Regions from separate parts of the Ruminococcus sp. 5_1_39BFAA genome, predicted to be linked through region 1. Evidence: riboswitches for the same ligand, from Rfam matches in the RefSeq annotation. Region 1 holds a riboswitch; each other region holds the start of a gene.
What was found. Region 1 has a riboswitch for cobalamin ahead of ACESZH_RS17855 (leucine-rich repeat domain-containing protein). Riboswitches for the same ligand answer to the same signal wherever they lie in the genome.
Positions count from the first base shown of each region.

Region 2: it holds a riboswitch for cobalamin, as region 1 does, so the genes downstream of both, ACESZH_RS01540 (leucine-rich repeat domain-containing protein) here and ACESZH_RS17855 (leucine-rich repeat domain-containing protein) in region 1, are expected to answer to the same signal.
Region 3: it holds a riboswitch for cobalamin, as region 1 does, so the genes downstream of both, ACESZH_RS15590 (Ig-like domain-containing protein) here and ACESZH_RS17855 (leucine-rich repeat domain-containing protein) in region 1, are expected to answer to the same signal.

Region 1 is NZ_CAXSVO010000022.1:43,299-54,255, reverse strand. Features, by position in the region: gene ACESZH_RS17880 (aminotransferase class I/II-fold pyridoxal phosphate-dependent enzyme) at 1-520, opposite strand, end outside; gene ACESZH_RS17875 (hypothetical protein) at 696-1,853, opposite strand; gene ACESZH_RS17870 (MATE family efflux transporter) at 1,891-3,288, opposite strand; gene ACESZH_RS17865 (response regulator transcription factor) at 3,546-4,235, opposite strand; gene ACESZH_RS17860 (sensor histidine kinase) at 4,232-5,380, opposite strand; gene ACESZH_RS17855 (leucine-rich repeat domain-containing protein) at 5,576-6,409, opposite strand; cobalamin riboswitch at 6,627-6,814, opposite strand; gene ACESZH_RS17850 (Ig-like domain-containing protein) at 6,959-10,957, opposite strand, start outside.
Region 2 is NZ_CAXSVO010000001.1:346,576-357,532, forward strand. Features, by position in the region: gene ACESZH_RS01530 (energy-coupling factor transporter transmembrane protein EcfT) at 1-589, opposite strand, end outside; gene ACESZH_RS01535 (DUF4430 domain-containing protein) at 586-1,743, opposite strand; cobalamin riboswitch at 2,073-2,270, shown strand; gene ACESZH_RS01540 (leucine-rich repeat domain-containing protein) at 2,469-3,314, shown strand; cobalamin riboswitch at 3,338-3,488, shown strand; gene ACESZH_RS01545 (leucine-rich repeat domain-containing protein) at 3,515-4,378, shown strand; gene ACESZH_RS01550 (helix-turn-helix domain-containing protein) at 4,442-5,245, shown strand; gene ACESZH_RS01555 (hypothetical protein) at 5,337-5,522, opposite strand; gene ACESZH_RS01560 (VirD4-like conjugal transfer protein, CD1115 family) at 5,542-7,608, opposite strand; gene ACESZH_RS01565 (hypothetical protein) at 7,613-8,590, opposite strand; gene ACESZH_RS01570 (hypothetical protein) at 8,587-9,162, opposite strand; gene ACESZH_RS01575 (DUF5688 family protein) at 9,252-10,241, opposite strand; gene ACESZH_RS01580 (hypothetical protein) at 10,427-10,657, opposite strand; gene ACESZH_RS01585 (hypothetical protein) at 10,654-10,957, opposite strand, start outside.
Region 3 is NZ_CAXSVO010000016.1:27,395-38,351, forward strand. Features, by position in the region: gene ACESZH_RS15580 (ABC transporter substrate-binding protein) at 1-27, opposite strand, end outside; gene ACESZH_RS15585 (ABC transporter substrate-binding protein) at 91-3,030, opposite strand; gene ACESZH_RS15590 (Ig-like domain-containing protein) at 3,114-5,540, opposite strand; cobalamin riboswitch at 5,728-5,922, opposite strand; gene xerD (site-specific tyrosine recombinase XerD) at 6,000-6,884, opposite strand; gene ACESZH_RS15600 (stage II sporulation protein M) at 7,107-7,694, opposite strand; gene rny (ribonuclease Y) at 7,841-9,397, opposite strand; gene ACESZH_RS15610 (regulatory protein RecX) at 9,496-9,990, opposite strand; gene recA (recombinase RecA) at 9,994-10,957, opposite strand, start outside.

The DNA of each region.
Region 1 (10,957 bases):
TTTCAGCGATTTTTCTCACATCAGAAACAACTCCGTCATAGGTCGGAGACGTAATCAGTACGACCTCAATATCCGGATTTTCTTTTAAATATTTTTCCACATCTGCAGCGCAAATTCCGCCATTTATCCCCAAAATGGAATCTGTCTGTGGATAAATGTATGTGGGAATCAAATCCCTTAAATAAATCCCATGATACACCGCCTTGTGACAGTTTCTGGCAGTCAGAATCCGGCCCCCTTTTTTTACAGATGCAGAGATTGCGGAAAGAAGAGCTGCCGTACTGCCGTTCACACTAAAAAAGCTTTCTCTGGTACCGTACAGCTTTGCCAGATTCTCCTGTGCTTCTTTTATGATTCCCTCCGGATGATGAAGATTGTCAAATCCCTCAATCTCCGTAATATCTCGGTCAAATGGAAAGCTTCCGTCCACAGAAAGAGGATTACGTTTGTGTCCCGGCATGTGGAACGGATAGTAATCCTCTTTGCTGAAATTTTCAAGTTCTTTATATAATCTTTTCATATTTTTGTCTTTTCCTGATCAGCAGTTTATATATCATTTATTATAAAGCAATGGCTGCTGAATTGCTATTGAAATTTTGTATCTGTAAAAAAACCTTATCTGTATTTTTACTCCTCTTGCGGAAGTTAAACATTTACAGATAAGGTTTCTTTTTATCATATCACTGCCGGGTATTTTATTTACTGCAGGAGAAGAGCCATTCCTGTATGGATTCCAGCGAATACGCATGAATCCATGTGTTCATATGGTATGCCCCCGGAAATACAGGACCGCTTTCCGGCAATACACTGTCCCCTTCGAACCAGGTAAAGAATATATGGCTGTCGTTTTTCCTGATTTCACGTACTGCATCATTTTGGCTTTCAATCGGTGCTTTGGCATCTATGTGGCCTCGCACAACGATTCCCCCGTTCTTTTCCACGCTTTCCATACATGCACCCATGATCGGAAATGCCTTTTCATCCTTCTCAGATACCAGGATCCACAGATTCTGATCCTTTACTGCACCCATCCGTTCCGGATTCCACTGTCCTGCCACCATAAAGCTGCCTGCGAAAAGATCCGGGTACCGTAAGTTTAATTCGCAAAGCATCATGCACCCCATAGATTGTCCTGTTCCGTAAATCCTTGCAGTATCTACCGGGTAATTTTCGCATAATTCCCTGACCAGATCTACGGTAGCATCCGCCTCCCATGTCACCTGATATTCATCGTTTGCTGTTTTTCGCGGATAACATGGAGCCAGAACAAAACAAGGACGTTTTTTCTGACTTGTCTTCTCTGTCCAGGTTACTGCCCCTGTCCCCTGAGCCAAGGGCGCAAGCTTATCATCGGAACAAGATCCCATATCGTGCATAAAAAGCACCAACGGATATTTTTTTCCTTCTTCTTGATTTTCTGGTTCATATAACTGATAATCCAGATATTGTCCGTTATCCATCTGATAGCGGAATAACCGGAATTTATCTGCAAGTGTATCAACAACTTCCGTACTTTGAATGGTTATGTTCTCAGGTATATATCTGATATTCAAAACCGGATGTTTGATTCCGGTTCGGGCATCGCGGCCTTTGCCGACCATATATTTTGTACCTGCCTCTTTATCTTTGGGGTCCAGTTCCAATAGGATGTACTTTCCGGAATCCGATTTTTCACCTGTCTTTCCGGTATCATTCACATATACCTGCAATATATTTCTTCCATCTACTGCAAAATTATTCGCTGTAATTTCTTCGCTCTTCACAGATTCATTCATTTCAATTACAGCGGCAGTTACCTTTTGTCCTTCTCCAAAAATTTGGCAGACTGCTTTTGCTTTTTTCATCTGTTTCATTCCTTTCATCCCCTACACAAATGCTTTTTAATAGTTTCTAGTTTTTCTGCTTCAAAGTCTTAAAAATATTTATGATCAATACGATTCCAATCAGGAATGTAAGCAGGTCAGATACCGGCATAGAATAAAGAACTCCATTCAATCCAAAGAATATCGGAAGAATTACCGCCCAGCCAACGCCGAAAATAACCTCTCTTATCATAGACAGTACAGAAGACTGAAAAGCTTTTCCCAAAGACTGCAGATAAATAAAAGTTCCTTTATTCACAGTAGCCAGCGGAAGCATGCAAAGATATGTACGAAATGCCTTAATTGCAAAGTCTGTATAATACTGGCTTTCATTTGCAGCACCGAAAATACCGATCAACTGCATTGGAAGTATTTCCACGATCAGCAATGCAATAAATCCCACTACAAACTCTGCAGTCAGCAGCAACTTAAATAGATCAAGCGCACGGTCCATACGCTTTGCACCAACATTGTATCCTACGATCGGAATACAGCCTGCAGCCAATCCTACTGAAATTGAAATCACGATCTGGAAGAATTTCATAACAATTCCAACAACTGCCATTGGAATCTGTGCATATTCAGCCTGGCCGAAAATCGCATCCAGAGCACCGTATTTTACGATCATATTATTGATTGCAGCCATAGATGCCACCAGGGATATCTGGGACAAAAAGCTGGTAATTCCCAATGGCAGGAATTTTCTCATCAATCCAGCAAATAATCCGAAGCTGCTGCGCTGGATTTTTATTGCCTTCATGTGAAACAGGTACCAAACAGCAAGGATTGCTGTCAGAATCTGACCGGCAATTGTTGCAACTGCTGCTCCCATCATTCCCCATTTGAATACAAATATAAAAATCGGATCAAGGATAATATTCACAACAGCCCCAGCTACCGTGGAAACCATTGCAAATTTGGGGCTTCCGTCTGATCGGATGACCGGGTTTAAGCACTGCCCAAACATATAAAATGGTATGCCAACGGAAATCCAGGTGAAATACTCTTTTGCATTTGCAAAGGTTTCTTCATTAACACGTCCGCCGAAAAATGTCAGTATTGAATCCTGAAAAATGAAATAAATTGCAGTAATAATGGCACTCACCAACACACACAAAACGATCGAACATCCAATGCTCTTATGCGCATCTTCTTTATTGTCCGCACCCAGGCTGATACTTACAAATGCACAGCAGCCATCACCGATCATAACAGCCAGTGACAAAGCAACGATCGTCAAAGGAAACACTACATTATTAGCAGCATTGCCATATGAACCCAGATATGTTGCATTTGCAATGAAAATCTGATCTACAATATTGTAAAGTGCAGCAACCAACAATGAAATAATACACGGCACTGCAAATTTTCTCATCAATGTGCCCACTTTTTCCGTTTCTAAAAATGCGTTGGATTTCTGTTCCATAACTTTACACTCCTCAATAATATTCTCACCAGTTTCTATCCCGTTGTGCGGATATGGCTGCAATTCGCTTCGCTCTACAGCTCAGCTTTTTTTTATTATAATTTATGAAAAATTAACGAGCAATTCTATTTTTTCAGATATTAATTCGAAATACGCATTAATCATTTTTGTATAAAAAGTGTGCGCCTTGGCGCACACTCGCATAATATAAAAAGACGGAGATCATCAAAACGAATCTCCGTCTTTCGATAAACTGTTTATACTTTAAAGCGGTACCCTACTCCCCAAATGGTTTCGATATACTGTGGTTTGGCTGTGTTAAATTCGATTTTTTCTCGGATTTTTTTGATATGAACTGTGACTGTGGCAATGTCTCCCACGGATTCCATATCCCAGATTTCCCGGAAAAGCTCCTCCTTGGTGAAAACCCTGTTGGGATTTTCGGCAAGGAAGGTCAAAAGGTCGAATTCCTTTGTGGTAAAGGTCGTCTCCTCTTTATTTACCCACACACGGCGGGCTGTCTTGTCTATTTTGATTCCTCTGATCTCGATGATATCATTTTTCTGCACATTAGAACCGATAAGACGGTTGTAGCGCTCCATATGAGCCTTAACGCGCGCTACCAGCTCGCTGGGACTGAAGGGCTTTGTCATATAATCGTCTGCACCAAGACCAAGACCGCGGATCTTATCAATGTCATCCTTCTTTGCGGAAACCATGATGATCGGTGTGTTTTTTTCCTGGCGCACCTGACGGCAGATATCAAATCCATCCACCTCCGGAAGCATCAGATCCAGAATGATCAGGTCGAATTCCTCATTCATGGCTTTGTCCAATCCCACGTCTCCCCTGGTTGCAATCTCAACTTCAAAACCGGATAATTCAAGATAATCCTTCTCCAGATCTGCAATGGCTTCTTCATCTTCAATAATCAGTATCTTACTCATTTCATTGGTACCTCCTGGTATTTTCTAAGAACAAAGTACATGATAGTGCCGATTTCCTCCCGGCTGGTAGCCCATACCTTTCCGCCGTGATCCTCGAGAATTTTCTTCACAATGGAAAGGCCGATACCGCTTCCGCCTTTTGATGAATTTCTCGACACGTCCGTTCGGTAAAATCTGTCAAAGATATAAGGCAGATCCTTTGGACCGATTCCTTTCCCGTTATCCTCTATTTCTACCTGGATAAAATCTCCCACATCCTTGATCCGAATCTGGATGATTCCCCTGGATTTATCCATATATTTAATGGCATTGCTGATGATATTGTGGATAACACGGCGGATCTGCTCTCCGTCTGCTATAACAAGAACGTTATTCTCCACGTAATTGGCATATACCAGTTCAATGCCTTTTGTTTCCATTTCCAGACCAACCTCTTCGGCGCAGTCTCCGAAATAGTCCTCCACATTCAGTTTACTGAAGGTATAAGGGATGCGGTTGGTGTCAATCTTGGAGTAAAAGGTCAGCTCATTGATCAGATGATCCATCTCATTTGTTTTGTTGTAAATTGTCCGGACATAACGGTCCATCTTTTCCGGTGTATCTGCGACACCGTCCATAATTCCCTCTACATAGCCTTTTACGGCTGTAATAGGGGTCTTTAAATCATGGGATATATTACTGATCAGTTCCTTATTTTCTTTTTCTATAAGGCTTTTTTCTTCTGTAGATTCCTTAAGACGGCGGCGCATCTCCTCAAAGTCCTGGCAAAGCTCAGCAAATTCATCATTTCCCTGCACATCCAGCACAAAATCAAGATTTCCGTCTTTAATATTCTGCGTCGCTTTTTTCAGTTTTACCAGAGGAGTGGCGATACTGCGGTACACCCAGAGTCCCACGGCCAGCGCAGTAAAAATCAGGATTACAAATGCTGTAAAAAATAAATCCTTTGCCATCAGATTGATCCTGGCATTGCTGTTGGCAGATTCTGCAATAGAAATGTCGTAAACCTCTCCGTCTTCTCCTATTTCAGTCTGTATCTGCCGTGACTGGGACTGACTGAAGCCGTACAGAGTCGCTGCAAATAAAAGCAGCGGTACAAGAATTATCATAACAAAGCCGACTATGATTCTTGTCTTTAATTTCATAGGTATCTCCGTTCTTTCTTTTTTCCGTTACGGGCTTTTAGAGCTTATATGGGTATTATAGCATAAAGACGGAGGGGTATCTCTTAATTTTCTATTAAAAAAAGATGCGAGGGGCAATCTCGGAGAGCGAAGGCCGAATGCCCCCTCGCGCTCCCCCTGTTGGCCCGCTCGCAGTGGTTTTTTGTTGGTAATATTTTATATATATTCTACAGTGAAGCCGTTTTGTTGGCAATAATGGTCTGCTTTGCTGCCTTTATAGCAGCGGATTTTTGCGCTTCTGTTGATGATCCAGTCACCTATGTATTCGGGGTCGTGTGCGATTTCGACGGTTTTTAGTCTGTCGCAGCCGTGGAAGGTCCACTTTCCGATAACCTTTACAGTTTCCGGTATCCTGACGGATTCCAGTTTTCTGCATTTTAAGAAGGCACTGCTTCCGATCTGTTCAAGGCCCTCCGGGAATTCTATAGCTGTCAAGCCGCATTGGTAAAATGCGAACTCACCGATTTCTTTCAGTTTTTTCGGCATCCGGATATTTTCCAGTGCTATGCAGCGGTAAAATGCTTTGTCATCTATACATTCGATCCCGTCCGGCAATTCTACTTTTGTCAGACCTATACAATCGCTGAATGTTTCTTTCTGAATTTTGTTAATGGGACTTTTGGGATCAATACAAAAGTTTTCCATTCTCTTACAGCAGGAAAAAGCATTTTTCCCTATATACTCTAAAGTATCCGGAAGGGTCATACTCCGTAAATTGTAGCAGCTGCTGAATGCCGCTTTACGTAAGCATTTTATTCCCTGTGTCTCCACATTTCGTATGGCAGTACAGCTTTCAAAGCTGTTATTGCCCACCTCATTTACATTTCTGTCCAGCGTAATACTTCGCACTTTTATGTTGTTTTTAAATGCTTCATCTCCTATTTTCCTATACGGATTCCCAATTTCAAGCTGCCTTTCCTTATTCAGCTTTGCTTCTGACCTGCCAAATATGTAATCTTCTTTTGCACGCCATACCAATGTCTGTCCCATATTTTTCACCTCTCCTTATAACCTGCAGCAGAAAAAAAGGGTGCAATACTCTATCGATATTGCACCCTTTGCATTGACAAATCTAATGATCTATATCTCTGCTAATTACCTCCTGCTACCGCAATATCATAAATGGGGATACCTTTTGCGACTCACTACCAACTATCTGCCGTACACAAATAAAACAATATCCCACTCCATTTATCATTGCGTGTAATAACTGGTAGCAGCTTTAAGCAGGTCTCCTGGCTTATGCAATTACGACTTTTCCCTTCTCATACTTATGTACAATGGATACGAAAAGCCTAAACAAATACAGTAGCACGACTGCTAAGGATTCTCACCTTATTCCCTCTTAGTCTGACTAATATAAAATTGTCAGCCACTTAAAACCGGTAATTGTCTAATTACTATATCTCTATTCAATTGTTTCAATTATAACATACTTAAAAATATTTATCTACCCTGATTTTTATATTTTTTTCCATATACTGCTGGAATAAAAATGGCCGCAGCACCATATTTAAATGGTACTGCAGCCGCAATGTACTATTTTACAACAACCTTAACTTTCTTATAAAGACCGTTCTGTGCGTAACAGTATACGTTACATGTACCCTTTCCAACTCCTTTTATCTTTCCATTCTTGCTTACTGTTGCAACGGAAGGATTTGTGGACAGATAGCGAACAGCGCTCACATGATATTTCACTTTGCTTGCAGTATTTGTTACTGTTACCTTTAGCTGGCTGGTTCTGCCTTTCTTAAGGGAAACAGAAGATTTATTCACTGTGATCTTCTTTGCATTTCCATACTTACCGCCTGTTGTAACAGCGTGCATTCTTGCAGATTTTGCAACGGCAATATCTTTTCCGTTTTCTGTCTTATAAGCTACTACGTAATATTTATAGAAAGTAGCTTTCTTAAGCTTGGTCTGTTTCCAGCTAGTTGTGCTGCTATTGACTGTCTTCAAAAGTTTATAGGAATTTGCACATTTTGCGCCGTAAATCTTATAGCCGTCAATTCCCTTAAGCTTGTTCCATGTCAGGGCTGCATTTGTCTTTCCCGTTGTTACTTTCAAAATAAGAGTCTGATTTGCCGCTGCCTGGCTTGGAGTCGGTGTTGGTGTCTCGGTCGGCGCTGGTGTCGGTGCCTCGGTCGGAGCCGGTGTCGGTGCCTCGGTCGGTGTTGGCGTCGGTGTTACCTGACTCTTCTCTTCCTCTGTTAACTGTGCATCCGTCTTCACCTGAACCATCTCAGCCTTTGCAGCTTCTACGATCTCGTCAATCTCCTCCTGTGAGGAAGCTGCCACGATATCCAGCTTTGCAAGTGCAGTAATAAGTGCAAGCTTCTGCTGCTCAGCTTCACGGTAGTCGCTCATATTTACATATGTATCAAGAGTTGTTTTAGCTTCGTCCTTTATAGGCTGCAGTTTTTCCTCTGTCACCTGACTGTCTGTCTTAATAGAGCTGATCAGATTCTTTGCTTTTTCTACAGTCAGATCAATTGCTTCCTCGTCTCTTAAGCTTCCAAGCGTTTCCTTGAACTGATCCAGAATCTCTTTGATTACATCTTGCTGCTCCGGCGCATATTTTGTCCAATCAACGTATGCGTCCAATTCTTTTTCAGCATTTTCCCTGTTTTCCTCGACTTCCTGCAAATTGGTTATGTGCAGTTTGATCACCGGAAGCTGTCCCTCATAGAAGGTCTCCTGCCTATTTCCTACAATGAATATACCCTGTACTTTCATTCCGCCGAAATCAGCCCAATAGCTTCCGTCTGTCAGATAATAGGTTCCGGAAGGTGTTCCCGTCGGTACAGTAAAGGTTATACTCTGGTAACTTCCATTGCTGACCCTGTTCAAACCCGGAATATTTGTATTGTAGCTTATCTTCTCTTCCCAGATATTTGCTCCAGCTACTTCCTCCGGTCTTTCCAGATTTCCTAATCTTATGGTCACAGAGTCTCCATCGTAAATCTTTTCTGGGTTAATGGTTACAACCGGATTAAGCTGCTCTAATTCTTCAACCGTTACTTCGCAGTCTGCAGTTTCATCAAAGCCTTCCAACCGGACAGTCACAGTACAAGTGCCACCTTTAAACGCTGTGATCACACCGTCTGCACTGACTTCTGCTACGTTTTCGTCACTGCTTGTCCACTGGAATACTGCGTTTTCCTGAATGAAAGACGGTTCAACCGATACGCTCAGCTTCTCTGTTTTTCCAGTGTTCATAGTCACATTCTCTTTATCCAGAGTGATGGATTCCAGCTTGACTTCTTTTACTTCCACCTGGCAGGTATCCTGGATAGAGGGGTCAATGGCAGAGGTTACGGTAATGACTGCAGTTCCCGCCTTATTTGCAGTGATAAGACCTGTTTCATCTACGGAAACAACGGAATCATCGCTGGATGTATAGATAACCTCTTTATCTGTATCTAAAATCGTGGATGGCGTATATTCTACGCTTAATGCCTGTGTCCGTGTCCTGTACAGGCTGATTTCCTTTTCAGTAAAAGAAATTTTTGTAAGCGCCGGTTTCTTAACCTCTACTGTACACTGTACTTCCTGTCCATCGACTGTCGCGGTGATAATTGTGGTTCCTGCGAAAACTGCTGTAACCAGACCTGTATCGCTGACGGTTGCCACTTCCGGATTTTCGGACTTCCAGGAAATTTCCGTAACGGAAGCATTGTCCGGTGTCACAACTGCATTTAACTGTAATGTTTCTCCATATTCCAAAGCTGCCTCTGTTTTATCAAGAGTAACACTCTCTACCGGGACTTTGTCCTCTACCGTAAAGGAGAAGTCTGGCATGAAGGAGAAGTCGCCTGATAAAATTGGCGCATCCAGGTTCGGTGCTCCCGGGTTATCTGTTGTCTTATCGGAACCTAATGTAGAACCCCACCATTCGCTATAAATGCGTCCTTTTGTAAAGCTGTAAGTTGTTCCATTATCCAAAACCACATCAAAGCTGTTCGTTGTAGCAAGATCCCACTGGTTGCAATGACCTTCGTATGTTGTGCCATTATTGCATAAGTAATGTACGTTTGTAGACTTAGCTCCCCAGGCATTCATACATGGGTTATAGATCGTTGCCAGCTTATAAACCGGCATGGTAATGCCTGTGAAGCTGACGGTTGCCGTCTGCCCTACATGCAGAGGCTCTCCCGGAACCGTTTTATTTTCAACATTGATCTTAATCTTACGTGCGTCAAGAACATGGTACAGGCTTCTGGTGTTTCCGTCTTCTGCGGTTGCTGTCAGCTCAATGATATTGCTTCTATTCTCCAACGGAAGAGTCCAGATACCTGCGCTGCTTTCCGGTACGGTAATTCCGTTGCATTTTACAACAAGCTTTTCTGCACCTTCTGCGGATGCCTTTAAGGTAAACGGCGCTGTATCGCCTGTTGTATAGTAAAGCGTATCATAGGAACGGAAAACGACATCATCTGCTCCTGTCTTGTCTTCGTCCTTCTGTACGATATTATCTTTAATGGTAATATTCTTATTTCCGCCAACGCTGTATACTACATAACCTGTGTTGACCGGGTCTGTTGCTGGAAAATATGTATTTCCATTCGTATGATTAAATGCATCGTACGTTACCTTTACAACTGTAATACCCTCTTTTACAGCCGTAACCCCAACATGTGTATTATTAGATGTATCAAGGCTTACGGAATCACCTTTGATGATCTCGTAATTAAAGTGAGGCATCTCTACATCATTGCTTATCTTATTGACAGTCCCCTCTTCCACTCTTCGCGGATTGATCCTGGCAGTGCCGCCGATTTCCATCTCCAGGAAATCATACTGGAGCCATAAGTCGTTTTCAAAGCTGTCCGGAACTTCAGAGCCCGCATTGACGCCAAGGTATACGTCTTCTTCAACGGAACCGCCCTCAACGGTTATAGTGATATCCGGCAGATAGCCAAAGTCTCTTCCGGTTACGGTACCTTTTCCGTCTCCGAAATCAGTTCCAGGGCTCCACTGGTTTGCAGCCTCGCGGATCACACCGCCTGTCAGCTTATATTCTCCCGCTGCCAGCACGCCCAGGTTCAGCTCTGCACTGCTTCCGTATCCTATTTCACTGGATTCCACACTCTCCATTCCGGCGATATCACTCCGGAATACCGCTTTCGCAGAACCTGCATAGGTGCTGTTCCATTGTCCTGATATCTGTCCAACCGGGCGGCTGACATTATTCAGCTTAACTACAGTTCCATCTTCTGAGGTGTCTACTGTAATTTCAACCGCTTTATTCTTAATTGCATAGGTGCTTTCCCCAACCAGCACGGTAGTTTCATTTTGGAAAGTTACTGCCTCTCCGCCGTATATATAAGATTTTCCTGCCTCATAGTACAGCACATCGTACTGAGCGTTCCAGCTCTCTCCAAAGATGTAGGACGGCAGTTCCGTTCCTTCTGCAGCCTGATCCTCAAACTGCACCGATTCTGTCTCATCTTCAGCGTCGTCTGAAAACAGTAATGCTTCTGCCTCATCGTTACCTAAAAATTCTTCTGCTGTACCATCTGCAAATTCCTCTGA
Region 2 (10,957 bases), on a different contig from region 1:
CTGTAACGACACCGCCCTCCAGTGCCCAGGACATCAAAGAGGATAACAATACCATTCCAAGCTCTGTTCTTTCTTTTGCGGTACCTGTATCTGCCCCTTTTCCAATGCATCGTCTGGCGCCGTTCATCTGGATCACTTTATCTTTATAAGAGGGAACCAGACGAAGTACCATCGTCAGGATCAGCGTAACCGATGGCGCCATTCTTCCAAACAGATACAGAAACTTGTCACTGGTCATCACTGCATTATAAGATGCAAACCAACTAAGTATGGATACCATTACCGCAGCCAGCGCCATTCCGTAAAACAATGCTTCCATTGTGTACGGTCTTCTAAAATATGTAAACAGAACATGTTCTCCCAGTGTGTTGAATAATGGATTGAGTACGGATAACACCACCAGAAGTGACACCATCCCGCCTGCAAACGGCAGTCCTGCTTTTCCTCTTACAATCAGGTAGTAAACCATTGACAGTATCACGGAACACAGAAGAAAATACGGATGTATCAGAAACATTCCTGATATGATCGCGCCGATGAAAAATGTAAAATTGATCACTGGATGATATGCTGCAAATCTGTCTTTCACTGTTCTGCCCCCACATCTGCTCCGAATCCTTTACAGGTGTACTGCCACACGATCTGATCTCCATCCTGTAACTCATAGCCGGAGCTTCCGTAATTCGGAAACTGGTTGTTTACCTTATACATCCATCCGGACTCATTGCCGCAGTCAAACTCATACAGGTGATTGATACCTTCAATGTAATAACTGTCGTATACTGCCGTCCAGGAATATTCGATCTGAATGTCCATACTTTCACAGATCCGTTTCAGCACATCAAACGCTGTCTCACCTGTTTCAAATCCTACGATGGTTTCTGCAAGGATCACACCATCTTCCGGTACGTATGCTTCTTTTCCTGCATCCAGAAGATCCATGTTGTCAAGGATAGTATTGCAGAGAATGGTAACGGTACATTCCTTTTCTGCAGTCTGGTGTCCGTTCAGCTTTTCCTCTGCCACTGCATGTTTTTCTTTCGTACGTTCTTCCTGTAGTTTCTGAAGTTCCGCACTTGTAAAACAAAGCTGTTCTGCACTTATACAGTTCTGTAACCGGCCAAGAAGGAAATCACTCAGAACATCTGACTGCAACTCTTCCGACTGACAGACAGTATCCTTCTCAACCATCAGAATGCTTCCTGCATCTACTGTTTTTTCTGTACCATCTGCCAGATGAATCTCTGCCTTCCCAGCGTATACATAGATATTGCTTTTTTCTTCCTGTACATCCACAGAGAAAACACATCCTGTCAGCTCTGCTTTCATTTCTCCTAGACATACTTGAAATGTGCCTTCATATGCCACTGTATCTGCAAAGAGTTCGCCTCTCTTTAATTCCAGCATCATAGACTCTGTACTGCATTCTGTGAGAACGATTTCTGTATTTTCATTCAACACAAGACTGCCCTTCTCTTTGATCAGCAATTCCGCCTGTGCTCCTTCTCTGGTTGCAATTGCATCGCCTTTTTGAAGTGCAGCATCGGAATCCAGCATATATCCGATTCCTTTTCGCTCCATATCGGCAACACCTTTTATCGCTTTGCTGGTCAGAATAGTCTCTTTCGAACCGCCAAACCATCCCTGAATCTTTCCCGCTGTAAACACACCTGCCGCTGCCAGAACAATGAGTATCAGTATCATAATCCCATTGAACAGTCGCTTTTTTGCCTTTGTCTCCATTTCATTCTCCTGTTGTTTTAAGAATGCTCTGATAAAAATTAACGCAAAAAAAAGGTAATGTAATCCCCTGGAAGAAATTACATTACCTGACAGGCGTTCTCGTGCGAAACCACCTCGTCTTATACCAAAAACCCCAGCTCGCCGACTATACGGCTGCGCACACACCTGTGCAGAAATCACATCTGCTCGCTGAAGCTTTCCCACATATGAATAACACATAAAATCACAATATTATCTATATGAGTATACTCCGCCAAAAACTTTTTGTCAAATAATATTGCCTTTTTCAGTAATTTCATGTATGATTAAGGAAATTTTAATATTATTTTATACAACTATCGGTTTTAAGTTCCAAGACTGTGGGGTATCCCACTGTTGCGGCTTAGAGGGAATCCGGTGTGAATCCGGAACAGTCGTGCTGCTGTAAACGTGCAGTTATACCTCATATCCATTGTGGTCGTCCATGAGAAGGGAGATATAACGTTACTGCGTGAGTCAGAATACCTGCTTAAAGCTACTACCATATACTACACGTAATAGGAAAATGGGAGGTGGTTTTCTTTTGATGTGCGAATCGCTCCGTGTATGTATAGAGGTCACAATTACATCTCTACCGGAGTTTTCCTGTATTTATTCGATAGTTTAACCACCTGATGGTCATGTGTATACCCATCTTTTATCCTTTACAGGAAAACAATAAAACAGTTTTCGTAAAGGAGTTTTTTATGTTATCCCCGTCAGTGTGTCCCCCCCATTTAAAATGTGATATTCTAACCCATAAAGATGTTGCCAAATATGTAGCCAAACATACCATACTGCCGGATTCCGTCTCAAAAATTCCGTCTCAGTTATTTTATAAAAATCACACAATTTATACGATTGATTTTCCAAAGAATCTGGAAGCGATTGGAACCAGGGCATTTTATAAATCTACCTATCTGAGAGAAATAAACCTTCCTGCCAGCGTAACAGAGATTGGTGTGTACGCTTTTGCTGAATGTCCGGCACTTTCCAGTGTAACTATGCCGGTTATGCTCCGTGATCTGAAAGACGAAGTATTTAACAGTGACCGTCGTTTAAAAAAGGTTATATTTCCGGAAAATTGCCAGACAGAAACCATCGGATCCGGTGCTTTCTTTGAATGTGATTCTCTGAAAGAACTGAATCTTCCGGACAGTCTTCTTGAAATCAGAAGTCGTGCATTTTATCGCTGCAAAGAACTAAGGGAGATACATTTTCCACCAAATTTAAAGAGTATCGGTAATTCTGCATTCTATTTCTGCGGTCTCGAAGATCTGCAATTGCCTGATTCTCTGGAATATTTGGGGGAAAGCGCATTTTTCAAATGCAAATATCTGGTTCATGTAGAACTTCCGACATCTGTCAAACATATCGGCAAATGGTGTTTTCACGGCTGCCACAGAATGAAGACGCTTACCATACGTCATGATCCTGAGTTTATCGGGGAATGGATCATTAACCGTGCTGCTGCTATTCGTTGTTATAAAGGTTCTGTAGTAGATAAATATTGTCAGGATAATGAATTAACCGTTGAATATCTTGAAGACTAAATGCTATTCATAATTAAATAATTGAAAAAATATCGGTTTTAAGTTCTGTTGTATCCATACGATCCGTTCATACAACAGCCAAGAGGAAATACAGGTGAAAATCCTGAGCTATTGTGTTGCTGTAAGTGTATGTTTTACACAAGCCAGCCATCTGCTTAAAGCGAAAAAAGACCCGTTTCTTTTTATACAAAGGAGTTTTTATGGCTGTAACAACACAAATTTTCACCAATAGACTTACCATCTCGCCCGATAATGTCTCCCGTTATGTTCAGCGTGATATACAGCTTCCTTCTGATCTTGCGGTCATTGAAGCAGAAGCATTTTCAAATAAACGGAAAATAAACAGCGTTTCTTTCCCGGATTCTTTACGTGTAATCGAAGAGAAAGCTTTTTTCAACTGTACCAGTCTGAAAGAAGCACATCTTCCAAAAAGAGTAGTAAAACTTGGTATTGGAGCATTTGCAAGATGCCTCACACTTGAAAAGGCTACTCTCCCATCTGTTGTGACTATTATTCCGGATGGTCTCTTTGCTTATAACGGCATGCTGCATAATATCACTATTCCATCCGACAGTAAACTGAAGATAATTCGACCCGGAGCGTTTATAAACTGCAATGCGCTCTCTTCTCTGGTTTTACCGGACAGCGTACAGAGAATCCACAGCAGAGCCTTTTATCGATGCAAAAATCTGGAAAACTTTCCTTTTCCAAAGAATCTGAAATACATCGGTGAGGAAGCATTTTATTTCTGCGGTTTTCCGGAACTTCATCTTCCGGACTCTCTGGTATATATTGGAAAAGCAGCATTTTTCAAATGCACAAAATTGATCTCTGTCGTTCTGCCAACCTCAGTAAAGCATATCGGAAGCCAGGCATTTCATGGATGCAATCGCCTGAAATATCTGGAAATCAGACACAATCCGGAATTTGTAGGAAAAGAAATTATCAATCGCCAGACTACGATCCGATGCTACAAAGGTTCTGTTATGGATAAATATTGTCAGGAAAATGAACTGAATGTAGAATATCTGGAAGGAGAACCTGAATTTTCTATCTGGAAATAATCGCAAGTACGGACGCGCAAATAATCCTTGTTCCTGCTATAGTAAATACAGGAGGCAAAGAATATGACTTATCTGGAAAGTATTGAAAAAAGTAAGAATTATATTCTGGAACATCTTACAGAACCGATTACTGCTGAAGAACTGGCATCAGAATCAGGCTATTCCCTGTATCACTTCTGTCATGTTTTTTCCAATGTTACCGGTTATTCTGTAGGAGCTTATATCAGAAATCTTCGTCTTACCATGGCGGCTGAAGATCTTTTGTATGGACAAAGCGTTATGGATGTTTCCTGCAAATATGCGTTTGATACTCAATCCGGATTTGCCAAAGCATTTCGCAGACAATACGGAATGTCTCCTACCGAATATAAAAAATGGAGGATTATGATGAAACCGGAAATCAAAAAAATGGATGCTTTTACAGCAGCATGTTACTGCCTTGCCAAACCGGAAGGTGAATTTGACTTTATAAGCAACACTGCTTACTGGCTTGGAAAGGACTTTTCTTCTGTAAGTCTGGAAGATTACCAGAAGCTGACTTATGACGGATATTCTGAGATTGGAGCATGGCTTCATCCAGACAGTACAACCGGAGAACTCTGCTACTATTTCGGACCTATCGTAAAAAACACTGACTATGTACCGGAAGGTATGTCTCTTATTCATATCCCGGAAGCGGAATATGCTGTATTTACTGTTCCGCAGGCAAAAGATGTGAATGAATTACATGCTAACATTCAGAAAACATGGAAATACATTTATACAGAATGGCTTGATAACAGCGAATGGAAATATGATGAAAGCAAATTCAATTTTGAGCGTTATCTGGGAGAAAATACATATATCTATATGCCGGTATGTAAATAGTCCTGTTTTATCCATGTGAAATAGAATTTGTAAAACTGCTGTAGCCATAATTAGTTACAGCAGTTTCTGCATCATTTTGACTTTCATTGAATTATTCCTTGAATATCTCTAACATCTTTTTCTTAATGATGGAATTTATCCTATAGTTCTCCAAATGTTCGAAATCCAATCGCAGTAAATCTTCATCCGAAAGTTCCAATATCACAGCACTCCCTTCCTTTTGTTTTTTCCTGAAATATTCCAGATCTTTTTCCGTTAATAATTGTATTTCTTTCATGCAAACCCTATTCTCCTTTTTACATCATTGCCCGCATTAATACAGTCACACGATTTCCTTCACAAAAAATCGTGTCTCTGTCACTATTCTCTACAGCATAAAATTCCCCATCTAAACAATAGCCACTCAGCCAGTGCTTATGTAATACGCTGCTGCCTGATTTTACAGCCTCCACTTCTTTGAAAAACACCGGAAGAGCTTCCCGCTCCTCTGCCACATATCCATGATAAGAATCCGGCAGGTACAAATATTTCTCGTTCAGCTCCTGCAGTTCTTCACCGATCTCTGATTCTGCAAATATACCTTTATACAATTCTACCTGCATTCGGTAGGATTCTTCTCTTGTTTTCGCGCCTTTACCATCCAAGAAAAATGCCAAACGTCCAGTCTCATACAGGTCTTCCCTTTCCCGGTGGTGACAATATGCACCCATACTGCAGGACTCTTTGAAAACATCCTTTTCCAGCATCCGGTATTTCTCATCAATCACCGGGTCAAATCCACGCACCAGAACCACACATTTCTGATTGTCCAGCTTCCGTACCTCATCCGGTGCCATCATATCACGGCCAAGCACATCACAATTGCTGCTGCTCGAGCCATGGCTGCCTTTTGTTTCGCCAGTGGATTTCTTATCAATTGTAACCTTTCCAAGCATTTCCGACACATATTTAAACGTGCTCTGCTCATTGCCGCCAAGGAAAACGAAGCTGTCACAATTGCCCGGAATTGTTTCCCATGTATCTTTAAATAATGCCTTTATTTGAGCCAGATTCTGGATGATGATATTGCAGGAAATATCACGGCTGCGCATGGTAGAAAGCAGTTCGCAGAAGCTGTCCGGCAATGCGACATTTGAAAATTCGTCCATCCATAAAGACACCGGGACAGGCAGCCTGCCTCCGTATTTGTGGTCTGCTATATAGTATAATTCCTGAAAAATTTGTGTGTAGAGAAGCCCTACGACAAAATTATAGGACTTATCATTATCCGGGATCACACAGAATAAAGCAGTCTTTCGTTCCGGATTCTCATATACTCCTTCCCCCAGAAAAGGAATCTGTATTTCATCCTTATCAAGAATCCGCAGGATATTTGGGTTCTGCAGATAACTGAGCCGTGAGTTGGCGGTAATGATAATGGACCGGATCGTATCTGCAGCACCGCTTTTTACCTTTTTGTAGGTAATCAGTGCCGGATGGTTTTCTGGAAGCCGAAACATCAGCCGGTCCAGCTCTGACGGCTCTTTTGGATTATCCTGTACCTGCGCCTTATTCAGAAGTTCCAATAAACCACGGAAATTTGCCGCCTTTCCCTGTTTCGGATACTCATACCAGACATAATACATCAGAGCCTGCAGAAGCATTCCCTCCGACCGGTCCCAAAAAGGATCTCCCTTGGTTACATCTTTTGGAGTTGTATTTGCCATCAGGTTATTGATCAGCTTAATGATATCTTCATCTTTTCGTATGTATTCAAATGGATTATAGCAATCCGAAGATTCCATATCCACGAGGTTCAGCACCACGATCCGGTATCCATGCGCTTCCAGATAGTTTCCAGTATCCCGCAACAGCTCCCCTTTTGGATCGCAGAAAATGTAAGACTGTGTGCCGCAGTTATAAGCATTTGGTTTTACCATGCGCAAACTCTTTCCTGATCCGCTTCCGCCAATAACAATGGTATTATTATTGATACCGGTCAGTCTCGTATCAAAACTGATCCGCAGATGCTCGGAAAGAATCTTATTATTGGCAGGATCTTTATCCTGCAGCTTCCGGTTCAGTTCTGCTGGCTGCGCAACCCTCGCTGTACCATATTCTTTTCCGGGCATAAAATTCCGGATGGAACTGATGTGTGAAAGGTAAGCGATCCCCCAGATCACTCCTCCTGCCACGCATCCCTGCGCAGTCTGCTCTGTAAAGTGAAATGGCAGTGGATGGGTAAGGAAGTATTTCAGACAGTCTGACAATGTTTCAATGGTAACTGCCTGCCAGTTTCCATTTCCAAGACAATATCCAATATATAAACTGACAGGAAGCATCATCAGAAAAAAGCCATGGTTAGGTTTTCTTTTCTGCAGCATCCCATCACCTGCCCCATTTCTGTGATTCTTTTAAAACTGCGGTTTTATCATGCAGGCCATGTTCCTTCTGCTCTTTTTCTTTGCGTACCTGCAGTTCGTTCCTATTCAGAGGATTCGCCGGTTTTGCTCTGTTCATAGAAAGTACCACATCCCTTCCTCTTTGCAGACGGCCGTCTCCATTTTGCAAATTAAATACCATATACTCCCTTGCATCGAATACCGCATACTCCGCAGGGATCAGCTTCCCGGTAACTGCGTTTTTCCGCTCCGGCACAATATCCTGCTTTGGGATGATGTCCGCATGGATCCCATCCGGCATCAGATACATGCCCCAGCTGGAATGCTCTTTCAGCGGCTTCCCTTTGATCCAGCTCACATGTCTGCCAAAATCAATCTCTGCATCATGCTTTTTGACCGCATCCCATACCTCCGGAACCTTCAGTACATCTCCCAGCGAAAGCAGCTCTTCACGCTCCCGTTTCTTTTCCGGGAGCGCCGTAAGTGCGGACATGGTCAGTTCTGCCAGTTCCTCTGTGGGTTTGCCTGCCTCCGTCAATCCGGTCTTTGCGTAATCCTCCGGACTGATCGGACCTACTTTGATATGACCGTATTTTCCTACTTTATGATCCAGCAGAAAGGCTTTCATTTTTGCCATATCTGCCGGCGGGATGACATATTGGGTCCTGCCATCCCCACCGCACAGATCAGGAAGCCTTGCAAATAAAATCCCGTGGGCTTTCATTTCCGCTTCAATGCCCCGGAGTATCTTTGGTTCTTCACTTCCCATATTGATAAAAACAAAATCCCCGCCGCAGATTCTCCTGAACCGGTTAAGCGATACCTTACCCTTCCATTTTGCGAGATAGATAGTGTTAAGAACTTTCAGAACCAGAGCTGCGCTTTTTACTGTGATATTCCCAAGCAGGTATGCTCCTTTTCCTGTTACGATCAGAAGCTGGGTTGCATCGCTTACTTCACTCATCTGCGTTCCCTCCCATCTTTGCAAGCTTCTCTTTCCTGTACCGTATGATGATAGGCTTCTTCTATTTTGACTTTCAGCAGATCATATACCCGCTCTGTATTCATCTGGATCAGGCTCTGGAACTTTCCATCATTCAGATTATACGGCAGCTTGATCCGGATTCCTTCTCTATCCCGATGTATCTGAATCCCCCGTATCTCCACTGCGTTCTCATATAGTACATTTGCATATCCAGCCAATGTATCTTTGCTGTAAAGCGTTATATGTACATCAAATTCCGGCTCTGCATTCAGATCACACATAAGGTTTTTACGGATTCCTTCGTATACTTTTTCTTCTATCTTTTCCCGGATGGCGGCATTTCTAAGAAATATCACGCCGTTCCATCCCTCTTTTCCTTTTCTTCTGGGCATGGAGATCATCCAGTTCTCTTTTCCCTGCGCCCTTTCTTCCTCACTGGACCGGTCCAGCACCTTTACGTCCTGGATCGTGATAATCTCATCCAGCGTGATACTGCCGATCGCCACCAATCCATTTTTATTGATGATCCTCATATCTGATTCAATCTTCATGGCAACGCCCCCTCAATACTGTTTTCCTGAATCTTTCTTCTCTTTTCAGCAAAAGAACCTGCCATGCTGTACATGACAGGTTCTGCAAATTATAGTCCCCATGCAGGCGAATTTGAGACTGGCAATACTGCAGGCTCTTCTATGGCATATACTTCTAAAGTCCTGTTTCTCTCTAATGTACCGCCGATGACAAGTTGCCTGGAAACCGGGTCATACTCGTGGGCAAGATCGGACAAAACCTCATCTGCCTCCACATAGTTTTCATTGATTTCTTTGATCATCTCATTCGCCCCTTCCAGGGTTATCAAATGCTTCGGTATGAGCATAAACTCATGCACGGAACTGGGTGCGATATAATACTGCTCTATCGGTATCCCATTTTTTTCGAATACATCCGGATAAAAAGCAATGGCTGCCCCGTGACAGTTCTGTTTATTTGTCGCAACCAGCATGCCATTATCCGGATACAGCACAATCTTTCCGTCACCGGTCACTTCCCGCATCATGGCATTTAATCCCATGATCTCCACTGGCATAGCATGCATACTGTTGTTCACTGCTATTTCATGCAGCTGATCCAGCGTGATACCATAGCTTTTCATAAGCCTGTCATCAAGCAGACAGCTCATTTCCAGTTCACCATCTCTGCCGAAGTATATTCTGTAGGTTGCCGCTATATCACCCATGACTTTATGCGGCACACCATTCAGCATTTCACGGTTCAGCGTATACCCGACCGCCCAGATCATGATGCGGTCTTTTACCAAATTGAAATCATCCAGGATACTGAACACCTCTTCTGTAATCTCTGATTTCATGTTCTCCAGTTTTAGCTGACGCTCGGCTATTACAGGCAGGATCTCATCCAATGGGATTCCTTTTTGGTAAATTTCGTAATACAACTCCATATACTGTACCGGACTGCTCCCTGATCCGGGTTGTTTCAGAGAAAAAGACCGCAGTTTTCCCACATTATTTTTTACCACATCTTCCATTCTTACCCTGTACTCCCTATAGTCTTCCGGAAGATACTCATGGATATGCTCTTTTACATACATACAAAACGCATCAAAATTCATTCTTATTTCCCTTCTTTCTCTTTGCTTTCTTTCATCTGCTTTGCTTTGTCCAGATATGCTCCGTATCTTTTTTTCTGGTTTTCTCTGGTCTGTTTCAAAGACTCACATTTCAATAACTGCATACGCTCCCTCCTCTCCTGCTTTCTTATGAAAAAAGCCATGGCAGATCAGATCTGTCACAGCTTTTATCTCTGTTTCCTATTCGTTTTTCTTGTATCTACAATTCTGTCTTCCGGTTTTTTCAGAATTTCCTTTTCCTGTCCTCTGCTCTGACAGAACTGCTCCCACCGAAGCTTCACATCCAGTTCTCTTGCAATGATCCGGTTGAATGTTTCATTCGCCTTTTCCATATAATCAATCATTTCGATACACGCTGCCTGCAGTGCATCAATCTTTGCATTTGCCATGCCTATCATCCTATGCCTCCTCTCTGCTCCAGATAGAACTGTTCCAAAAGTTCCATGCTTTTTATAGGTAACTTAGGATTACACAGCTGCCGCAGCTCCGGAAGGGATAATTCTGACTGAACTGCCTGTATGATAAATTCCAGCTGTTCTTTAGAGTAGTCGGAATCAGAGATCACGGTAAGAATGAGCCGGTTCTTCTCTTCCTTTTCCCTGCGTCTGCGCTGCTGCTCTTTTCTGCTGCGCAGCTGCGAAAAATAACTTTCCTTTGGCGCATCGGTATGTACCCCGTCCTGCTCCAGACGTTCTTTC
Region 3 (10,957 bases), on a different contig from region 1:
TCTGCATAATGTTTTAATCGTTTTCATTCTATACTCCTGTATTTTTATTCTGAGAAAGGCGGCAGATTTTGCCGCCTTCCCCTTTTTCCGTTACTTCTCTGCTTCTGTTTTCAGGGCTGTTTTTGAAGCCTCATACAGTTTATCCGCTTCCTCACGGCATCCGAAAAGTGCACCGTATACCTTGCTCCATTCATATTTTCCAGCCTCTTCCTTTTCTTCGGAGGAACGGTCAATAATCATGGGAATCTTCAACAAGGAAAGCTGATCTCCAAGAGTCATCACCTTGTCTTCCTCATCCTTGTCCTGATGCAGGATGTCCGCAGGCACGATTGCCAGATCACATTTACTTTTTACCATTTTCTTGAAATCGAGGGAATCAAAGCTTCCGGCAAAAATGATTTTCTCTTCGTCCATGCCCTTGGCGATACTTTCTACCTTGCAGTCGCCCTTTTCCTTTCCCACTGCCTTAATTCTATCTGTCACATTCAATTTGTCAAGTATTTTCATCCCATTTTCGGAATCCACATATGCCTTTTCTGACGGAGCATATACCACATTCATTTCCTTGTCAACCCCGGCAGGAAGCTCCACTGCGGAGGGAACAATAAGATATTTCAGAGTGTCTTCGGAATAGAAGGATTCCGCCTGCGCGGGAGCTGCCCCTTCCTCCTCGTCTCCTATCTGTACGCTTGTGCTATCCGCCTCTGATGCCCTTATTCCTCTCTGTGCATCTGTAGCTGCATCGATCTCCAGGACAGTAATGTCGTTTTTATAATAATGGAGTTTAAAATATTTTGCATACTCCATCTTTTGAGAACCCACATATTCCAGTCCGACAATTTCAGGAGCGCTGCTGTCCTGATACATATTTTCCCCGACGCTGCCTGACACAATCGTAGTGCTGCTTCCTCCTGTCTTTGAGGATGAACCGGAGTTTTGGGCATTCTTCGCTGCCTCCAGACCGATAAAGATGGAATAATCAACCCAGTGAGGCTGGGACATCTTTGTGGTTCTTCCAGAAATCACATTATTGGCATTTAACTGAACCGGTATTTCAAATGTAGCCGTATCTCCGGAAATTGTTCCGGCGAATTCCTGGGCGTTTGCCCTTACGGCATCATAGGCGCTGCTGGCAAACACAATAGTTGCCCATGCCTGTCCGTTTGTAATGGTGATTTTTTCACAGGAAATTCCTTTCAGGCGTCCTGAACCTCCCGACCAGGAAAAGCTGTCCGGTGCGTATACTCCGTCCTGCAGCTTTGTAGATGTGTTCACCACACTGGTTACTCCGCCGCCTGTACTGCCGCCTCCAGAACCCTTTACCGGCGTTGGCGTAGGAGTCGCTTTCGGTTTAGGGGTAGGAGTCGGCTTCTTGTCATTGCTTTTGATTTTCTTTATAGTGGAGGATTCAAAGGTCAGCTCCCGGTCATACCATGGCTGTTCTGCACCCTCTGCCGCATATTTCTTTGACCTCGCCGCTACGGCAATGGGCTTGTCCAGCTCGGAAACCGGGATCTCATAGGTGTATTTTCCCTCTTCATCAGGCTTATATGGAATCCATTTGCTTTTTTTCGCCTTCAGTGCCTCTTCCTTTGTTCCCATATAGAGGTAATCGTAACCCTCTCCACTTAAAGTGATAACTGCTTTCATTTTTCCTTTTTCCATAGTCAGCTTACAGGCAACTACCTTAAACATTGACGCACTGGATTTTACAGAAATGGAATATGTATTGCCTTCTTTTAGCGTTGGGGTTACAGCAGGTGTCGGGGTTACGGCAGGTGTTGGGGTTACAGTTGGTATTATTGTAGGTTCAGGCGTGGGCGTTACCGCTGGATCAGGTGTAGGGGTCGGCTCACCGGGGTCTGGTACTGTGATCTTTACGCAGATGCTATATTCTATTTCATGAGGTTCTGACATTTTCGTTGTCAGTCCTATAATCCTGTTATCCCCATTGAGAACAACCGGAATTTCATAAGAGATGGTATCTCCATTCACCGAACCATTCTGGAAAAGCTCTCCGTTTGCCTTTACGTATACCCAAGACGTACTGCTGAAAGCGATCACTCCATAAGCCTTTCCTTCTTTTACCACAATCTTATCGCAGCTTAACCTTGTCTTTCCGGTTCCGCCGCTGAAGCTAAAGCTTTCCGGAACATATTCTCCGTCTGCAAGTGTTGTGGAATTATTCACAGTCTCTGTGATACCCGGATAATCTGTCAGAGTGTAACTCCGGTTCTGATCCGGTTCACTGTCCTTCAGGAACAGATCTGCGGAGTCTCCCTTCTGTTCATTAGAGGCAGCCGGATTTTCAGGTGCTGACGGCTGGACCGGAACGTCGTCCACCGTTTCAGGAAGAATCAGAGAATAGTCTTCTGTGGTGCACCATTCACCGCTTTCCATAAAACAGGGTACATAGGAAATTGTCTGCCCAAGCTGCTCATTGGTCACCTGGAATATAAAGGTATAGCCACCGAGCATGTTTTCGGCGCCCTCTATAACCGGCTCTTTATTCTCTGCGTCTTTGCTGCCTATGAATATCTTATTAAATATTTTATTGTCCGTGGATATAGTAACCGTTATGCTTTCACCGTTCCGGACAATTCCGGACTCCACAATGTGAAAGGCAGCAGCATCCCCTGATTCTTCGGAGGTATCTGTTGTGTTCATTTTGCCGGATGCTGATGCATCTTGGCTTTTTTCAGGGGCAGGTAATTCTTCCTCAGGATCCTTCGTGTCCCCGGACGTCTCTGTATTTTCGACAGTCTCTGCTTTCGCATCCTCCGCCTCTGAAATATCAGCCTGCTCTTTGGTGCCTTCTTCTTCCTTTTCACTTTCCGTTTCTGTCTGGGCTTCTGATTCTTCCAAAGCCTCATCCGGCTGTGCTTCCTCTGCCTGCTCCGCAGCATCGGTCTGCTCCAACGTGGCCGTTTCTACCGCTATCACTTCTGACGCACTTGGTGATAATGTAGGCAGCAAAGCCATAGCGCCGGAGAGAAATAATGCCAGATATCTACGGGAATTTTTTTTCATTTCCGCTTCACTCCTATCCTTACCTTCACTGTACAATATAGCAAATGGCAGGGGGAAAACATTTGTTTCTCCCCCTGCTTTCATCATTTCTTTGTTACCGTTACCTTCAAACTAACCTTCACATTACCGGATGTGATGGTAATCTTCGCTTTTCCGGGTTTCTTTGCTGTAAGCTTACCCTTGCTGGATACGGTTACAATTTTTTTATCTGATGATTTATATGTAACCTTACTGGTGGATGTAACCGGGTCTACCGATGTCCGAAGCGCCACTTTTTTGCCCTTCTTAATGGACAGGCTGTTCTTTTTTATAGTCACTCCCTTTGTAGCTGAGACTACCTTCAGCTTTTTGGTCGTAACTGCTTTTTTCTGTACTGATACCGTAACGCTTACCGAACGACCGTAAGATGTTTTTGCTGTAATCTTTGTTTTTCCGGTTTTCTTTGCAGTAATCTTGCCGTTCTTGGATACGGTTGCAACCGATGTTTTGCTGGATTTCCAGGAAACAATTTTTTCGCCCGCGTTAAGACCGCTTACCTTAATGGCACTGGTAGATTTTTTTACCTGCAGCGGCACGGAAACAGCATTCATCTCTAACTTCGGAGTTACGGTTGGCTGAGGAGTCGCGGTGGGTTCCGGCGTCACGGTGGGCTTCGGTGCTTCCGTTGGTGCAGGCGGTGTCACGCTTGGTTCCTCTTCCGGCTTCTTTTTCAATGCTGCAACTGCATCCCGGATTGCCTTTGCCATGGCATCTACCTTTTCCTGCTGGGAAGCATACAGTCCGGTCTTTACATTATTCTTTGCAGTTGTTACCTCTGCCGCAGTGGCTTCTGTATAGATGCTTAAATCCTCCGGAACAGTTGCAAGCGCTGCATCCACTGCCGTATAATCTGCTTTGCTGCTTTCGTCGATCACAAGGGTTCTGTCTGCCTTGTTATAACTGAATATTCTTTCATACCATATGTCATTTTTCACGGAATGGAAAGAGATTACAGTTGGATCGTCGAGTATGCTATGGATACTGGCATCGTTTCCTGTACCTACAATATTTTCTACTGTAAAATGGAACTTCTTATCCTCAGAAAGGTCGATGGTCTCCTCTGAGTCTTCTGCTTTAGCAGCCGTTCCGATAAATGCCTTGTCAAAGGATGTGCTTCCCATTGTTACATCGGAAGTAATCTGATAACCATTGCTGTGTGGTCCTCCCACGATCGTCAGATCAGCTTCTTTGACTAAAAACATTTTCACATTATTTGTAACTGTAAGATCAAACGTTTCCTTGTAATCGCCGCTCTCCAGTGTCAGTGCACTCTGGTCCAGACGAAGGTATCTCGGATACCACCAATGGCCATCCTTTTTATGGGAATTGGACAAAGCCTGGATCTGCATATAACCGTCGTCTGCAGAAATCGGGATGGCAAACTGATATTTTCCATCAAATCCCTTTCCGTCAGCTCTCTTACTGCCCACAATCCATTTACTGGCGTCATCTCCGGTAGCTACCGCTTCCTCATAGGTACCTTTGAACAATTCCTGATATCCTGTGCCGCTGAGCGTCACATACAGGAACTTCCCGCTCGCATCTTCCATAATAAAGGCATCTATTACTTTAAACATCGCTGTCGTGTTGGTTATGGCAGAGTCCGCAATGGGAGTGCACTTTGGCTCATCGATGGTGTTTGTCACCGTAAAGGCGATCTCCCCCTTCATGGATGTGGAATAGGCAGCTATGTACATGGCTCCGTTTAAATCAACCGGGACATTTGCGAATTCAGAATTTCCACTGGTGTTGGTCTTTTCATAAGTCTGACCATTGGTACGGATACTGGTATAGCCAGTACTTTGCACCATAACCGTTGCTACTGCCTGCCCGTTTTTCACAGTCACGTCCTTTAAAGACCATGGCTTCTGACGGGAAGAATTACTCTTTCCCTTGCTGTACTCACTGCTTAAAGCAGGGCTTGTAGAAGCATCGTAGATACCGTCCGGCAAAGTTGTGGATGTATCAACCTGTTCCAGCACCTTAAGTCCCCAAACCGCAGTCTCCAGATCACGTCCGTAGGACTGGCTGCTTTTATTTCCCATATCCTCGTCCACTTTTTTCTGATCCTCAGTGCTGAGCTGATTATAAGCAGCAAGTGCAGCTTCGATATCCTGACGCTTTTCTTCTGTAACATTGCTCAACTCGGGCAATGCTCCAATCAGTGCCTCTACCGACTCTACTGTAGGTGCTTCCGCTTCACTTTCAGATTCAAACACCTCTGCCTGTCCTGTTTCTGAATTCTCCGCAAATTCTTCCGGGGCATCTACAAATTCTTCTCCAAGGGTGTCTGCTTCTTCCGTAAACTCTTCACTGACGGCTGCCTCTGCTTCTTCCGCTATAGTGCCTTCTGCTGCGGTCTCCTCCGCAACAAACTCTTCCCCACATACCACATTTGCGGAAATGGCGGGAGTTGTTGCCAGTGTAGCTGCAATAAAAAGTGATAACAGTTTCTGCTTTCTCAATTTCATTTCATCATCCTCCTCTTTTTATATGAGCCTCTCCATCCTGTTCCGCACCAGTTGGCCAGGTATCATATTATGTTTTTCTGCCATACAAAAACGCCCACCCCCAATGAGAGTAGACGCTGTTTGCATGAAAAATTTACTGTTCAAAAAACAGTTCGTATTTTCTGTAAATGCGTGCTTTCTTCGGAAGCCATTTACCAACACTCTCAGCAGGTTTCCTGACTCACAGTTCATCGTTCGATCATTCCTTCTCACGTATACACGCAATGGATTACATGATCTCGCTCCCTGTTTACAGTGACCGGATCGTTTAGGATTCGCACCTAATTCCCTTTTAAACCAGCAGACCTTTGCTCTGCCAGTCACTGAAAGTACTTAATCGATAGATAGTATAGCAAACAATATCTGATAAATCAATACTGTACGCTAATTTTCTCCTGTATCCCGTATTCTCGTATTCTTTCAACTTCTCGGATGCGCCTTCATGTACACATCGCGCATCTTGCTCATATTCATACTCAGATAAATCTGTGTGGTGGAAATGTCGGAATGACCCAGCATTTCCTGAACGCTCTTGATATCGGCTCCGTTCTGCAGCATATGGACTGCAAAAGAATGGCGAAGCGTATGAGGTGTGATGTCCCGCTTGATCCCGGCATCGTCTGCATAGCCCTTCAGCATCTTCCAGAAGCCCTGACGACTCATCGCCTTACCTGAACAATTAGTAAACAGAACCTTTTCACTATCTTCCTTCACAAAAGCATTCCGTGCCTTTTCCATATAGAGAAGCAGCGCTTCCCTGCACACATTCCCAATAGGAATGATCCTCTCCCGCCCGTTCTCATGGCAGGTTACATACCCAAACTGCAGATTGGCATCCTGGGTTTCCAGATGGATCAACTCGCTGACTCGCATCCCTGTAGCATACAAAAGCTCCAGCATAGCCTTATCACGGATTCCCTTGTGTGTTGAGAGATCCGGCTGCTGCAAAAGTGCATCCACTTCCTGAACCGTAAGGATCTCCGGCATCTTTTTCTCCACCTTAGGCGGCTTCAGCCCATCTGACGGGTCCTTTTCGATCTTTTTTTCTTTAAACAGATATTGAAAAAAAGCTCTCATGGATGCTACGCTTCTGGAAATCGTGGAGGATGCAAATTTCTCTCTCCCCATATAATCCAGATATCCCTCAAGATCCATTTCCCGGATATCTGTAACCTCCCGAATCCCTCTTTCGCTTAAAAACGATTCCATTTTCTTTAAATCCCGCTGATAGGATACTTCCGTGTTATGGGATGTCTTTTTAGCATTGTGCAAATAAGTAATAAATTCCCGTATGTCTCTTTCCATTCTTTTTACTTCCTGTCTTTATAGATTGTAAAAAGTAATTCTTTTGTAACCTTCTCCGTTACTGATCCTTCAAAAATGTATTTGTATTATACTTGGAAATTGACATAAAATCAAACCCTTTTTTCGACGAAAAATCCCTTAAAATCAGGCTTTTCGACCCCAAAATACCAAATGTCGGCAAGTCTTATGGTAACTGCCACTAGATGTGGTAGAAATATCCCTTTAAAAAAATTTCAGGCTGTTTAAAATTTTTTCTACCACCCATGGATTTATATAACATTCCAGAACCATTCCTCCGAAATACACTGCAATACATGCCAGGGAACGCATTGTAAACCGGTAAATCTTCTGTGGGAAAATCCCATGATTCTTCCACATTCCCATTGATTCTCTATAAACCATATCCATAGTCACAAACATCACGGGAAGATAAACAAGATATTGCGGAAACAAAAGCCCAAGCCCTACCACTCCTCCTGCAAGTCCAAACTGCAGAATGGACATGGCAAAAAGAGCCCCCAGCTCAACTCCCGCTGCAGTCATTCCCAGCACCGCCATCGGCACTCCGAAAACAGTAAAACCGCACAGGATACATAACAGAAAATACCCGCCCCTCATTCTCACAATTTCCAGCAGATATTCCACTCCCGATACCTTCCGGCTTCCAAAGGCCCCCAACAGATATACGGATGCCATCGCTTTCTGCTTCCACTGCAGCTTCCATGCCAGATTCGGCAAAAGCATTCCCAGCAAAAAACCACACAGAAACAGGATTTCTGCCGGAAGCCTTCCCCTTTCATTTTTACCCAAGCTCTTTCTTCCCATAAATTCACCCTGTACCATTCTACGTCAGGGGTTGGGCATTTATACATATGTGCACGGCAAAAAGCCGTATGGAAAAAATTTTCCATACGGCTCTATTTTCATATGAATATGAAGATGTAGTGTTCCTCCGCTTACTTAGCGTAATCAACGGCCCTGCTTTCACGAATGACATTGACCTTGATCTGACCCGGATATTCAAGCTCTGCTTCAATCTGTTTGGCGATATCCCTTGCCAGAAGAACCATATCAGCATCCGAAACATGATCCGGAACAACCATAACGCGGATCTCCCTGCCTGCCTGGATGGCATAGGATTTTTCCACGCCCTTAAACTGATTGGTGATATCCTCCAGTTGTTTCAAACGGTTGGTATAAGTCTCCAATGTCTCTCTCCGGGCGCCAGGACGGGCTGCGGAAATGGCATCGGCGGCCTGCACGATACAGGCAATCAAGCTTTCCGGCTCAATATCTCCGTGATGAGCACCAACTGCATTGATCACAAGAGCTGACTCTTTGTACTTCTTACAGAGATCCACACCGATCTGGATATGCGAACCTTCTACTTCATGGTCAATCGATTTACCAATGTCATGGAGTAATCCGGCACGTTTTGCAAGACGGACATCCACACCCACCTCTCCGGCAAGGATACCGGCCAACTGTGCCACCTCAATGGAATGCTTCAGGGCATTCTGTCCATAACTGGAACGGAATTTCATTCGTCCAAGTAATTTCAGAAGCTCAGGATGAATGCCATGGACACCTACGTCCATCGCCGCAGTTTCGCCATCCTCGCGAATCTGCGTTTCCACTTCCTTCTGAGCCTTTTCAACCATCTCCTCAATTCTGGCCGGATGAATACGTCCGTCCACAATCAACTTCTCCAATGCTACCCTTGCTACTTCACGTCGAATCGGATCAAATGCTGATAAGACAACTGCTTCCGGAGTATCATCAATGATCAGGTCAACACCTGTCAATGTCTCCAGAGTACGGATATTCCGTCCCTCACGGCCTATGATACGTCCCTTCATTTCATCGCTTGGAAGCTGTACAACAGAAATAGTAGCCTCGGAAACGTGGTCTACCGCACATTTCTGAATGGCGTTTACCACATACTCTTTGGCCTTTTTTCCGGCTTCTTCCTTTGCTCTGCCCTCAAGCTCTTTGTAAAGTCTGGCAACATCCACCTTTACATCGTCTTCCACAGATTTGAGCAACTCTTCTTTTGCCTGTTCGGAGGTCAGACCGGAAACACGTTCCAGTTCCTGTACTCCTTTCAGCTCGAGTTCTTCCACTCTCTTTTCTTTCTTCTGCAATTCAGCGAATCTCGCTGTGCATTCTGCCTCACGCTTCTCCACTGCATCCGCTTTCTTATCTACGGATTCCTCTTTCGATAAGACACGTTTTTCATACTTCTGCAGTTCGTTTCTCCGTTCCTTGGTTTCTTTCTCCAGTTCATTTTTTGTCCGGAGAGATTCTTCCTTTACTTCCAATAAAGTTTCTCTTTTTTTCGTTTCAGCTGCCTTCAAAGCTTCATCTATGATGCCTCTGGCTTTTTCCTCCGCTGAGCCAATAGTTTCTGCGTCTTTTTTGACTTTATTCTCCACAGCAACTTTGCAAGTAATAGGAACTGCAATAATGAGCGCGACTACCACAGCGACAACTGCCACAATGATTGTTGTCACAGGAGCACCTCCTTATTATTAAGTTTTCATTGTACAAATACAACAATACAAGTTTATCTGTTTTTGAGAATTATGTCAAGTTTTTCTATAGAATTGTTTTACATTTTTTGTGTCTGCAGCACGGAAATGTCCATTTCCTCCAGCACATGCGCAATATCTCCGTATGAAAAACCGCGTCTTGCAAGATATCCGTACAGACGCCGCATTTCTTTCTCATCCAGAACGCTTCCGGCTTCATACTTTTTCTCCACAGTTGCCCGAAGTACGGCCTGCTCATCCGGTTCCATCACCTGGGCAGCTCTCTCCCATGCCTGCTGTGCCGTCTCTCTGTCCACACCTTTTCCTGCCAGCTCCTGCAGGATCTTCTGGCGGCTCTTTGTCCCCATTCGGTAGGAGATATAATTCTCCGCGTACCGGTCATCATTGAGGTATCCATAGGAGCGCACATATTCCATGGCATCCTCCACTGCCTCTATGGAAAAGCCTGCCTGACGCAGACGGTCAGACAGGCCCTTTTCCGTTCGGTCCATATGTTCCAGAAGCAGCATGGCTTTTCTTCGTGCTGTTTTTTGTTCTTCCGGTGTCAATGGCATGGTTTATACCTCTTCCGCAGACTCTTCCGACTGGAAAAGACTTTCCTGCACAGGCTCCTCTTCCTTTTCAGCAGCCTTCTTTCCTGCCTTTGAAGCCTTTTTCTCCTCTTCCGGAATGCTTTCCTCCTCAGGCAGAAGGTGATAATGAATGCGCACCTTCTTTTCGATCTCGTCACAGATATCCGGGTGCTCTTTCAGGAAAAGCTTGGCATTCTCACGGCCCTGGCCTATTTTATTTCCCTCGTAGGCATACCATGCACCGCTCTTATTTACAATGGAATTCTCTGCAGCCAGATCCAGGATATCTCCCTCTTTGGAAATACCTGTACCGAACATGATATCAAACTCAGCCTGCTTAAACGGCGGGGCAACCTTGTTCTTAACGACCTTGATCCTGGTATGGTTTCCTACCATCTCACCGCCCTGCTTCAGGGTTTCCACACGGCGTACATCAAGACGAACAGAGGAGTAAAATTTCAAAGCGCGGCCTCCTGTGGTAGTCTCGGGATTACCGAACATGATTCCTACCTTTTCGCGGAGCTGATTGATAAAAATAACCACGCAGTTTGACTTGCTGATCACGGCAGTCAGTTTACGCAGGGCCTGGGACATCAGTCTCGCCTGCAGACCTACATGGCTGTCTCCCATATCTCCATCGATCTCAGCCTTTGGTACCAGGGCAGCAACGGAGTCCACAATAATAATATCCACTGCACCGGAACGCACCATGGTTTCCGTGATCTCCAAAGCCTGCTCGCCGTTATCCGGCTGGGATATGTAAAGGTTCTCAATGTCTACGCCGATATTGCTGGCATATACCGGGTCCAGCGCGTGTTCCGCGTCAATAAAACCGGCAATACCGCCTCTCTTCTGAACCTCTGCCACCATATGCAATGCAACTGTGGTCTTACCACTTGACTCCGGTCCGTAAATCTCTATAATACGGCCCTTTGGAACGCCGCCCACG